3 regions of the Psychrosphaera aestuarii genome follow, and region 1 is predicted to be linked to each of the others. Evidence: predicted binding sites of a transcription regulator. Region 1 holds the regulator's gene; each other region holds the start of a gene.
The links. Region 1 encodes ArgR, which controls arginine synthesis, uptake and breakdown. Its sites were predicted from a motif close to ANTGAATANNTATTCANT; they were not measured.
Positions count from the first base shown of each region.

Region 2: gltB (glutamate synthase large subunit) is a predicted target of ArgR. The motif match lies at 2,388-2,405, and genes of this name have one in related genera.
Region 3: J9318_RS07450 (citrate synthase) is a predicted target of ArgR. The motif match lies at 1,913-1,930, and genes of this name have one in related genera.

Region 1 is NZ_CP072844.1:836,938-841,233, forward strand. Features, by position in the region: gene J9318_RS03860 (Dyp-type peroxidase) at 1-601, shown strand, start outside; gene J9318_RS03865 (SPFH domain-containing protein) at 648-1,583, shown strand; gene J9318_RS03870 (NfeD family protein) at 1,595-2,053, shown strand; gene argR (transcriptional regulator ArgR) at 2,074-2,538, opposite strand; gene mdh (malate dehydrogenase) at 2,684-3,625, shown strand; gene J9318_RS03885 (SdpI family protein) at 3,661-4,296, opposite strand, start outside.
Region 2 is NZ_CP072844.1:2,732,049-2,736,344, reverse strand. Features, by position in the region: gene gltB (glutamate synthase large subunit) at 1-2,272, opposite strand, end outside; gene folE2 (GTP cyclohydrolase FolE2) at 2,635-3,561, opposite strand; gene J9318_RS12400 (type 1 glutamine amidotransferase family protein) at 3,787-4,296, shown strand, end outside.
Region 3 is NZ_CP072844.1:1,620,535-1,624,830, reverse strand. Features, by position in the region: gene sdhA (succinate dehydrogenase flavoprotein subunit) at 1-975, opposite strand, end outside; gene sdhD (succinate dehydrogenase, hydrophobic membrane anchor protein) at 975-1,322, opposite strand; gene sdhC (succinate dehydrogenase, cytochrome b556 subunit) at 1,316-1,690, opposite strand; gene J9318_RS07450 (citrate synthase) at 2,075-3,361, shown strand; gene J9318_RS07445 (efflux RND transporter periplasmic adaptor subunit) at 3,634-4,296, shown strand, end outside.

The DNA.
Region 1 (4,296 bases):
TAATTATATCGCTAGCCGACGGCTACTTAATCTATTTGGTGAAATGGTTGAGTTAATAGAACAGGTTCCCTGCTTTAGATATTTGGATGGTAGAGATTTAACAGGTTTTATAAAAGGCACTGCAAATCCCAAAGGTCGTTTAAGGCGCAAAATTGCATTAATAGATGAGCCGGGTCCATTTAATAACGGTAGCTACGTGCATATTCAGCGTTATAGGCATAATATTAACAGATGGCAAGGTATCCCTACTGAAGAGCAGGAGCTCATAATTGGTCGCTATAAAAAGGATAATTCAAGAGTAAGCCAAGACGAACTACCTGAGACCGCACATGCGTTTCGGGCTCGATGTTTTGATTCTAATGGCGAGCCTATTCAGCTACTAAGACAAAGTATGCCTTATGGTAACCTTACGACGCAGGGGCTTCTATTTGTTTCGTATTGTGCTAATGCTGATAGCTTTGAAAAAATATTAGCAAATATGGTGTTTGGTAGCGATGCCGGAAACTATGATCATTTACTGAATTACACAACTGCAGAAACGGGCGCAGCCTTTTTCGCACCATCTATTGATTACTTGCTAAATCAAGGTAATGTTAATTAATCAATTATCCTCTCTATCTTTTTAACCGCTGTAAAAGGAATTTATTATGAATGAAATACTTAGCTCAATGATCTCGTTTGAGTTTGCACTTCTAATTTTAGTTGTCGTGTTACTGAAATCGTCTATTAAGTTTGTTCCTCAAAATCGAGCATATGTTATTGAGCGATTTGGTAAATTTAATAAATCTATTGAGGCTGGCTTAAACTTTATTGTGCCTTTTGTTGATGTTGTTGCTTATGACCGCTCTTTAAAAGAACAAGCCGTTGACGTACCAGGTCAATCTGCGATTACGCGAGACAATATTTCATTAATTGTTGATGGTGTATTGTACTTTCGAGTTTTAGACCCTTATAAAGCATCTTATGGTGTTGACGATTATGTATTTGCCGTTATTCAACTATCTCAAACGACGATGCGTAGTGAAATCGGTAAAATGGAACTAGACAAGACATTCGAAGAGCGTGATTCGTTAAATACCAATATTGTCGCAGCAATAAATGAAGCGGCTGGTCCATGGGGCGTTCAGGTTTTACGTTATGAGATTAAAGACATCATTCCACCGCAATCTGTAATGGAAGCGATGGAGCGCCAAATGAAAGCTGAGCGTGAAAAACGAGCTCAAGTCTTAGAGTCAGAGGGTGATCGTCAAGCTGCAATTAATGTAGCGGAAGGTCAAAAGCAAGCGCAAGTACTTGCTGCAGAAGCTGAAAAATTAGAGCAAATATTAAAGGCAGAAGGTGAAGCGAAAGCGATTATGCAAGTTGCGGTAGCAAAAGCGGAAGCTTTAGAAACAATTGGTAACGTTGCCAAGACCGAGCAGGGTCAGAAAGCGATTCAGCTAGACCTAGCAACAAAAGCAATTAGTGCTAAACAGGCTATTGCGAAGGAATCGTCGGTTGTTCTTCTTCCAGATAACGCCACTGACGCGAGTAGCATGGTTGCGCAGGCTATGAGTATTATTGGCACCATGAATAAAAGCTAAAGGAGACTGTGATGTCATTTTTTGAAAATACAGCTCAAATGTTAATGGCTGCGGGTGTTTTACTTGCTGTTATCGATATTGTTTTTTTAGGTTTTGCGACCTTTTTCCTAACTTTAATTGGATTGGCAACGCTAACAACAGGAGTGTTATTACAGTTCGGTATTATCAGTGATACATGGACAGTTATTTCGTTATGCATTGCGGTTTTGTCAGGGGTTTATAGTGCCATATTATGGAAGCCGCTATCTAATCTACAGAAAACGGAACCTGCGCATAATGTGCACTCTGATTTGTTTGGACACCAGTTTAGGTTAGAGACGGCTGTGTCGCCAACTCAGCCTGGCAGTTATCAATATTCAGGTATAACGTGGAAAATAGAAAGTGATGAACCGCTTTTAGCGGGTGATAAAGTTGAAGTAACCGACATACAAGTGGGTCTTATGACGGTCAAATCAGTTTCGAATAAATAGTCATTAATGTAGAGGTTGAGTTACACGGTTTCAAATAATGTTTTTACGTTATTAAGAGTGTGCTCAATCTCACTTACTTTTAACGGCGCTATAAAAATAGTGTCATCACCAGCAATAGTCCCCAATACACCTTCTGCTTTACCGACAGAATCTAATAATCGAGCAATTAGCTGAGCAGCCCCAGGACTAGTTTTGATAATAACCATCGCTTCGTTGTGATTAATATCTAAAACTAACTGACGCAATGGACTTTTTGCCGTTGGCATACCAAGCTCGGCAGGTAGACAATAAACCATTTCTTGTTTGGCATTACGGGTTCTTACTGCACCAAAGCGTGTTAGTAGCCGAGATACTTTAGATTGACTAATATTATCGAAGCCTTGGCCTTTAAGCGCATCGACGATATCTATTTGCGATCCGAAACGTTCCTCGTTTAAAAGCTCTTTAAATGCTTTAATTAGTGCTTCTTGCTTGTTTTGCGTCATTGTATTTTTTCCTTGCCAGCTACTCAGGCGGAATTTTAATGCATTTCATCATATAATACTAATTGCGAATTGAGTTTTCGCCGAACTTTCAGTATGGTTGCGGCAAAATTTACTTCTCGATCATTGATTAAAATTGGAGATTAATATGAAAGTTGCAGTATTAGGTGCCGCTGGTGGTATCGGACAGGCTTTATCATTACTACTTAAAACTCAGTTACCTGCTGGTTCTGAATTAGCCTTATATGACGTTGCACCGGTTGTTCCAGGTGTTGCAGTTGACTTAAGCCACATCCCAACTCAAGTTAAAGTTGAAGGTTTTGGCGCTGACGATCTTGCAAAAGCGTTAACAGGTGCAGACATCGTTCTTATTCCTGCGGGCGTTCCTCGTAAGCCAGGCATGGACCGTTCAGATTTATTTAACATCAATGCGGGCATCGTAAAAACATTAGTTGAAGGTATTGCTGACAACTGCCCAGAGGCGCTTACTGGTATTATTACAAATCCAGTTAACACAACAGTAGCAATTGCTGCAGAAACGTTAAAAGCCAAAGGCAAATACAACCCTGCTAAATTATTTGGTGTAACGACGCTTGACGTAATCCGTGCAGAAGCATTTGTAGCTGAAGCAAAAGGACTTAACTGTGAAGACATCGTTGTTCCTGTTATCGGTGGTCACAGTGGCACAACTATCCTTCCTCTACTTTCTCAAGTAGAAGGTGTTGAGTTCTCTCAAGAAGAAATCGAGAAGCTAACTACCCGTATCCAAAATGCTGGTACAGAAGTTGTTGAAGCTAAAGCTGGTGGCGGTTCTGCTACTTTATCTATGGGCCTTGCAGCTGCACGTTTTTGCTTAAGCCTAGTAGATGCTATTAACGGCGAAGATGATGTTTACGAATACACATATGTAGAAGTAAATAGTGAAGATGCTCGTTTCTTTGCTCAGCCAGTATTAATTGGTAAAGATGGCGTAAAAGAAATCTTCCATTACGGTGACCTAAGTGACTTTGAAGCTAAATGTAAAGCTGAAATGATCGAAGGTTTACGTGGCGACATCACACTTGGTGAAGAGTTCGTAAACGGTAAATAATAAAAACTAACGTGGTTTTTATTTAAAAAAAGCACCTAAGGGTGCTTTTTTTGTTCTTCTCGCCATAACCACCATGAATAGCCGACGGGTATTAGTGCGGCAGGAACAACAACAACAGGGATCACTAATTTTAGTAGCTCGTTGTTAGCAAAAGGTGCAACAAGCATTGTGATAACACCGGCTAACATAAACAATTTACCACCTAGCCTATGTGTTTTCCGCCAAACCTCGTCACTACTTAATGTCCAAGGCGTTCTAATGCCGATAAAAAAGTTACTTCTAGTTTTGCTCATATAATTACCAGCAACCATTAACACTAATCCTACCGATGCAAGAATGACTTTATGCATTTCGAATTCTACCCCTAATAGCATTGCTAAATAACCGGCTTCGATAATTGCAAGTAGAGCCACCACCGACGCTATGATTGCTCGCGCTGCAGTTAATGAATGAGTAAGGTTCTCTTTTCTCGGCTCTAAATGCTTTAATACAGTTAGAACCAAAAGAGACGCTATCATCAAAACAGGAGGCATTATTAGCGCCGTGGTAGCGTTAGTCATTCGATCTACTTCACCGCTAGCGTTCCAATGAATTGGGAGTTGTAATCCCTCGGGTACCAAATTGATGGCAATAGCAGCTACTACACACGTTATAACAGTGATAAAGATGCT
Region 2 (4,296 bases), 1.2 Mb from region 1:
TGACAATATGCGGAAAGCATAACTGCATTACTTTGTTGCCTATGCCGATTAACTCAAATAGGTTTGAGCAGCGATAACTAGCAACCGTCGCAATGCCCATTTTCGACATGATTTTCAACAAGCCTTTATTTAGACCTTTTCGGTAGTTACTAATTGCTTGTTTGGCACTTAATTGAATATCACCGTTTGCTACATATTGCTCGACGGTTTCATATGCAAGGTAAGGGTACACAGCCGTTGCACCAAGACCGATTAATACCGCGAGTTGATGGGAGTTACGAACGCCGCCAGACTCAACAATAATATTAGTATCGCAGCGAAGCTGACTACTTACGAGCACTTCTTGCACAGCACCTAACGCTAGCGGTGCGGGAATAACCAATTGCTCTTGCGTCGGGTTTTTATCGGATAATATGACAATGACGGTTTGATGTTCTTTTACAGAATGCGCAACTTTTTTGCATAAACTCTCTATTGCCTGTTGTAACGAAAATTGACTAGCGTTGTAGCACAAGGCAAACGTCTCGGTTCGATAATGTTCTTGATCAAACTCTTTTAGTTGCTTTAGGTCTGTGTACATTAATACCGGCGAATCAAATAGAACTCTGTCGGCATAACCTGACGTTTCGGCAAATACATTTTGTTCACGACCTATACAGGTTGCTAATGACATGACATGGCTTTCGCGCAAGGGATCTATCGGTGGATTTGTAACCTGGGCGAATTGTTGACGAAAATAGTCGTATAGATCGCGAACTTTATGTGACATCACGGCCATTGGCGTATCATCACCCATAGAGCCAGTGGCTTCTTGGCCATCACAAGCGAGTACTTTTACTACTTGTTCGATTTCTTCATAAGTATAATTAAAAAGCTTATGTAAGATCCGTTGTTGCTTGTCATCGTACAGCCGGGTGCCAATTTTATCAGCAGCATAATCTTCAAACGGTACTAAGTGACGAATGTGCTGCTCTAGCCATTCATTGTATGGGTGGCGATCTTTTAAGTCATAATCAATTTCATCCGAATACCAAACTTTACCGTTATAAGTGTCCACCGCTAACATTTCACCTGGCCCAACTCGACCTTGCTCAACCACCTCGTCAGGAGTGTAGTCCCAAATACCCGACTCTGAAGCGAGCGTTAACAACTTGTCTTTTGTAATAATATACCGAGCAGGGCGCAAGCCGTTTCTATCTAAGTTACAGGCTACATGGCGACCATTAGTAATGACTATGCCTGCAGGGCCGTCCCAAGGTTCCATATGCATGGAGTTAAACTCGTAAAAGGCTTTCAATTTTTCATCCATTTGAGGATGCTTTTGATAGGCAGGTGGCACCAATAATCGCATTGCTCTGAATAAGTCCATCCCACCGGCGAGAAATAACTCCAGCATGTTATCTAGGGATGCACTATCGCTACCTTCATAATTTACAAACGGTGCGGCTTCTTTTAAATCAGCAATTAATGGCGAGTGAAACTTATATTGCCGTGCTTGAGCCCATTGACGATTTCCTTTTATCGTATTTATTTCGCCGTTGTGTGCGAGAAATCTAAACGGTTGCGCCAGTTTCCATTGAGGCGTGGTATTCGTAGAAAACCGCTGGTGGAATACACAAATTGCGGTAGACATTCTAATGTCAGAAAGATCTAAGTAAAAGTCTGCCAAGTCCTTCGGCATGACTAACCCTTTATAAATAGTAACTAAACAGCTTAAGCTAGAAATATAGAAATCGGTGTCATGAAGCATCTGTTGTTCAATTCGTCGTCGTGCCATGTAAAGTCGACGCTCAAAGTCTTTTTTACGCCAGCCTGGCGGAGCGTTAACAAACACCTGCTGGATGTCCGGCAAACTTTCTGTGGCAATTTCACCAAGTATATTTTTATTCGTTGGGACTTCACGCCAACCAACTATTTGTAGTGTTTCTTTTTCTAGTTCTTTGACGATGATCTTTTTTGCTTGCTGATTAAGGAGAGGGTCTTGGCTAAGAAAAATATTACCAACGGCATATTTTTTACCAAGCCTCCAACCATTTTGCTCTGCCACGGCCGTAAAGAACTGATCGGGTTTTTGCATCAACAAACCGCATCCATCACCGGTTTTACCGTCGGCCGATACGCCACCTCTGTGTTGCATGCGAGCGAGACTGGTAATAGCGGTTCGAATAATTTTGTGACTTGGCTCACCTTCTAAATGCGCAATTAAGCCAAAACCACAATTGTCTTTTACCCAACGTTCGTCATGCAGTGCAGTATGTTTGATATTATTCAAATGAGAACCTCACATATATCGCAACACGTTTATTTATCTAACTCAGTATAGCTATAAAAGTAGAAGTGACCCCGAGATGAAAATACAGCTAGCGATGCTAAATTAGATAGGATGTTGTGAATATAAATTCATTAATTTTAAATAATCTATCTTGTGGCGATGGTTAAATCAAGAGGATATTAGTATTAAAACTCTAAATTTTTGTAATTTAACTACGAATTTAATCCGTAACATATACGGTTTTACTTGATTTTACTTGGTTTGTTGCGAGGTTTTATTTTAATTTGTACTTTAAAAACAAAATTTGGTCATAAAAAAAGCAGCTAGTGATGGGTAGCTGCTTTCATCATTGTCTAAATAATTTATTTAGATGAATATCCGCCTTCAATACCTTTACTGGCCACTGATACAGCATCATGTGCATGCAAAGATTCATAATGATTAACTCGTAACCAAAAGTCCTTGTAGCCTTCAATGTTGTTTAATGCCGCTTTAATACGACGACCTGCATCTTCACAAAACATTAAGTTTTGACCATTTAAGCGGGCAAATTCTTGCTCATCTTCACGTTTAACCGCTGCTTGAACCGGCGTTTTAAGAGCAAACTCAATAGCGTCAACTAAATCAACAATTGGAAAGTCAGTAACGGCTTCTGAAAGTTTAACTTTGACTTCTGCAATTGAACGTTGGCTATGCGGAGTTGCGACGATGCCTTCAGTAGAGCCTAACCAAGCATGAACGGTTTCAGCATCAACTTTAGCTTGTCCATCAAATGTCTCGTTGAATTTGTTTTGAATAAGCTGACGAGCTAGTGCTGCAGAACAAGGGCAAGTTGATGAGTAAGGTACTTTTACAGCAAGTTCAATATCTAATAGACCGTCTGTTAAGTTACCAGTAATTACGACTGGGTAGGCTTTCCAACCTAGTTTGCCACTAATCAGTGACTTACGGCGCATGTGATAATCAAATTCAAATTTAAGGTGCGCAGCATTTGAAAGGTCGTGATGACTTTCAATAAAGTTAGTAAGCAGCGTTTGTAGGTTTTTAATATTTAACGCACTCTCAACTGAAAGCTCATCTAGCATTAAATACAAACGAGACATGTGAATGCCTTTAGCTTTTGGCTCTTTAAGGTTAACAAACGCTTCAACCAGCGCTGAAGTCGGACGAGTCTCACCTTGCATCTCAACCATTAATGGCATTTCAATGTTGCTCATCCCTACCCAATCAAGCACACCTTCAGTTTGGGCTTTCGCTTGATTTGCAATATCTGGCATTTTAGTTGGCATGTAATCTCCAAATTTTAAACAACAAAAGCCCTCATGTGTCATAGAGAGGGCTGTATATAAAGGTAATTCGCTTATAGTGTCTATTTATACCACACTTGCACGGTTTAATTAACCAAATAACCTAGTGTTTTACTCAACTTTTTACTATAAGGTTCAAAAAAAAATTATAAGTGTGGTAGTGTTGCAATTGGAGCACATATTTCATTTCATAGGGTAGTGATTAAAATGTTTTGGGACTTAAAATTAACCTCATATTTATTATTGGTTTTTTTAGCTTTTTCCAAGGTAGGTAATGCCAAAGAATTTCAAACAATCCTTATTGGTGGTGGCCTAAACGTCTGTTCAAGTGTTCAACCTGAAAACTGCCTTACTCCGCTGTCTACTAACGAAACGCATCATACTCAGCATAGCTATATATTAAGTGCTGAAAATATTAAAACCCTAACTGCGTTATACAAGGCAGATGCTGCATTACATAATTTAGAAATGGATATTTTTATTAGCAACCTCAATAAATATCCACTGCAAAAAACAATGGCTTATCCAGAAAAAGAACTTGCTCGTGTTTTTAGAAATACAGGAGTCGGCGAGTCTACTGATCTAAAAGATATTCAATGGCAAATGATTTTGGATGTACTTCAAGATACCGTTATTAATCGTCGTTTTTTACAAAAAGACCAATACAAGAATGCCAAGGTTGACGTTTTTAATAGCAAAAATGTTTTTGTTGCTAAA
Region 3 (4,296 bases), 780 kb from region 1:
AGACTCTAGCGTCTCGCGACCTAAGTGATCAAGTTTTAACTTAAGGTGTGGACCTTGAGGGCCATCGCAGCCACGACCTTCACGAATCTCAGTCATCATTGAACGAGCAACAACGTCACGAGACGCAAGGTCTTTCGCATTTGGCGCATAACGTTCCATGAAACGCTCGCCATCTTTATTTAGAAGATAACCACCTTCACCACGACAACCTTCTGTTACTAACGTACCTGCACCAGCGATACCCGTTGGGTGGAACTGCCACATTTCCATGTCTTGTAACGCAACACCTGCACGAACTGCCATGCCAACGCCGTCGCCAGTATTAATATGTGCGTTTGTAGTTGAAGCATAAATACGACCTGCACCACCCGTTGCTAAAACGGTTGCACGCGCTTTAAAAAATACTACTTCACCACTTTCTATATCAATAGCAGTACAACCTACAATTGCACCGTCTGAATTTTTTACTAGGTCAAGTGCGTACCACTCGCTGTAAACGGTAGTCTTATTTTTAACGTTTTGTTGATATAACAAGTGTAACAATGCGTGGCCTGTTCTATCTGCTGCAGCCGCTGTACGGGCTGCCTGCTCGCCACCAAAGTTTTTAGACTGACCGCCAAAAGGACGTTGATATACAGTGCCATTTTCGAATCGAGAAAAAGGTAGACCTTTATTCTCCATTTCTAAAATTGCCTCTGGACCTGTTTTACACATGTACTCGATCGCGTCTTGGTCTCCGATAAAATCAGAACCCTTAACCGTGTCATACATGTGGTATTCCCAGTTATCCTCGTGTGCATTGCCTAGCGCAACTGTAATACCACCTTGAGCAGATACAGTATGTGAACGAGTTGGAAATACTTTTGAAATCAGTGCACAAGACTGGCCTGATTCTGAAATTTGTAAAGCGGCGCGCATACCCGCACCACCAGCGCCAATAACAACAGCGTCGAATTCTCTAACTGAAATACTCACTAAACACCCCACAAAATAAATAGACCTGCTACAACATAAGCCAAGCCAATAGTGTTAAGAATAAAGCTAAGTACTGCACGAACTGACGAATTCTTAACATAATCAGTAAGAACTTGCCAAAGGCCAATGCGAGTATGAACCCATATACAAAGCAATGTAATAAATGTAAAAATCTTAACGCCTAAATTCGCGAATAAACCAGACCAAATCTCATACGTCATTTCTGGTGTTGATAAGAATACATATAAGATGAAGAAAGTGTATGCCGTCATCAACAACGCAGTTGTGCGTAGCGATACGTAATCTTGAACACCGTCTCTTTTCAACGAAGCTTGATTGATTACCATATCCATACTCCAGCCAAAATTACTGTTACAATCCAAATAGCAATCGCCAATTTGGCACTTAGGTTACCTGACTCCAACTCTTCCCAATGTCCCATATCCATTATTAAGTGACGGATGCCACCAATGATATGGTAAGAAAGTGCTGCCAATGTACCAATCGCAATAATCTTTCCTATAACACCTTGCATTAGCTGTTTAGCTAATTCAAAGCCTTCGGCAGATTGAAGAGAAATGGCCCAAACTACAATAACGAAGATCAGAGCGAAGAACATCGCAACACCAGTGATACGGTGAAGAATTGACGCATTCGCCGTAGCTGGCATTGAAATGGTAGTCAGATCTAGATTTACAGGTCTTTGTTTTTTCACGATTACTTGCCTATCAGAGCTGTTTATTTATAGAGTATACCGATGAAGTACACCAATGGTTTTGTTGAACTTAAAATTTATTTTATTTGATCTAAATAAGCACAACTAACAGTATCTGCATACGAGTGCAGTACAAGGAGTATATATAGCGATTTACGATATATCAATTTCTGTTTAAATTTAACGTGTTAAAGAGCAATATTTATACAGGTCAGAATAATAGATGAATAATAATTGAACATTTGTGCAATAAAATTGACTTTTTACTCTACTTTAGAGTTACAATAGCGTGATTTTTTTAATGACTTATCTTAATTATTTCATTTTCTTCTATACTGATGACTATGATTAATTAAAACAACTACATATTCGAGGAGAACATGCATGGCAGATAAAAAGGCCACAGTTCAAGTCACAGGACAAGAACCATTTGATTTACCAATAATGTCAGGCACAGCTGGTAACGACGTCATTGACGTTCGTACACTGGGTAGCCATGGCGTTTTCACATATGATCCAGGTTTTTTGGCCACTGCTTCATGTCAATCAGAGATTACTTTTATTGATGGTGGTAAAGGTGTTTTATTACACCGCGGTTACCCAATTGAGCAGTTAGCAGACGGCTCTTCATACTTAGAGTTATGCTATTTGCTTCTTCACGGTGAGTTACCGTCTTCTGAAAAGCTAGAAGAATTTGAAGAAACCATCACTCACCACACTATGGTTCATGAGAAGATTGCAAACTTCTTCCATGGGTTTGTAGTTGATGCGCATCCGATGGCAATGCTTTGTGGTGTTGTAGGCGCACTATCTAGCTTTTACCACGATGACTTGAGTATTACCGATCCAGCTCAACGTAAACGAAGTGCATATCGTTTAGTGGCTAAATTGCCAACGATCGCAGCAATGGCATACAAATACAGCATAGGTCAGCCGTTTGTTTACCCTCAAAACAAACTGTCTTACTCAGAAAACTTTTTACACATGATGTTCTCTGTGCCAGCGGAAGAGTACAAAGTTAATCCTGTTATTGCGAAAGCGATGGATAAGATTTTCATGCTTCATGCTGATCACGAACAGAATGCGTCAACGTCGACTGTACGTCTAGCAGGTTCTTCAGGCGCAAATCCATATGCATGTATTGCTGCTGGTATTGCATCACTTTGGGGCCCTGCACACGGCGGTGCTAACGAAGCTTGTTTAACTATGCTTCAACAAATCGGTTCAGTTGACCGTATTCCAGAGTTCGTAGCTAAAGCGAAGGACAAAGAAGACCCGTTCCGTCTAATGGGCTTCGGTCACCGTGTTTATAAGAACTTTGATCCGCGTGCTAAAGTAATGCGTGAAACTTGTCATGAAGTTCTAACTGCACTTAACATCAATGATCCGTTATTAGATGTAGCAATGGAACTAGAGCGTATCGCGTTAGAAGACCCGTACTTTGTTGAAAAGAAACTTTACCCTAACGTAGATTTCTACTCAGGTATCATTCTTAAGGCAATTGGTATTCCTACAAGCATGTTCACAGTTATCTTCGCAATGTCTCGTACTGTTGGCTGGATCAGCCACTGGGACGAAATGTTAAGCGAAAAAGGTCAAAAAATTGGTCGTCCTCGTCAGTTATATACTGGCCCAGCAAAACGTGATTACGTTCCTGCAGATAAACGATAACTTTTGATTTAGTCTTAAAAAAGCAGCCAATGGCTGCTTTTTTTATTCTTATATTCCTATATTCCTACACTTCTTTATTTCTTTATTTCTTTATTTCTTTATTGATTTTTTAGTGATTTAGCTAACTATTAGTCAAATTCGTCATATTTTTGTATCTCTCACCCAACAGCATTGTTCATTAAGCTGTAACCAATTGATTTTAAAGAAATAAAATAATGGCACGAGTAATGCGATAAACGTTCAATACATAGCATTTAAAATGGACCAATGTAATGAACAAAAACCAATTAAAACGACTGCCACTTGCAATTATTTTCGGTGCAACACTTTTGTCACTTCAAGCGTGTGAAGACGCGAGTGCTTCAATCGACAAAGAAGCAAAACAAGAAGAAGTTATAAAAGTTCCCGTTGAAGCTGAAAACATCGTTCGCTCAAATATTGCTAACTATTACGCGGCTAACGCTATTCTTGAGTCAACAGCTGAAGCCGATGTCATTAGTAAAGTTCAGGGCTTAGTTGAACAAGTTTATGTTGAAGAAGGTGACTACGTAAAAGAAGGTCAGCTTTTAGCTAAATTAGACGACACTCGATATCAACTTGTATTACAACAACGCCAAGCTGAACTCGAACAAGTTCAAAGTGAATTAAAAAGGTTAAACACCGCAAAAAACAAGACATTTGTGAGTGCCGACACGTTAGAAAAGTTGCAGTGGCAATTTCAATCGTTGCAAGCTGCTACCGACATTGCAAAATTAGACGTCTCAGAAACAAAGATTGTTGCACCAATTACTGGTTATATTTCAAATCGATATGTAAAGAAAGGCAACTTAGTCCATCAATATCAACACCAAAACCTATTCCATATTGTCTCTCAAAAAGCACTTGAAGGGGTTATTTATCTGCCAGAGGGCCGTCTTCCTGAAGTTCAACATAAA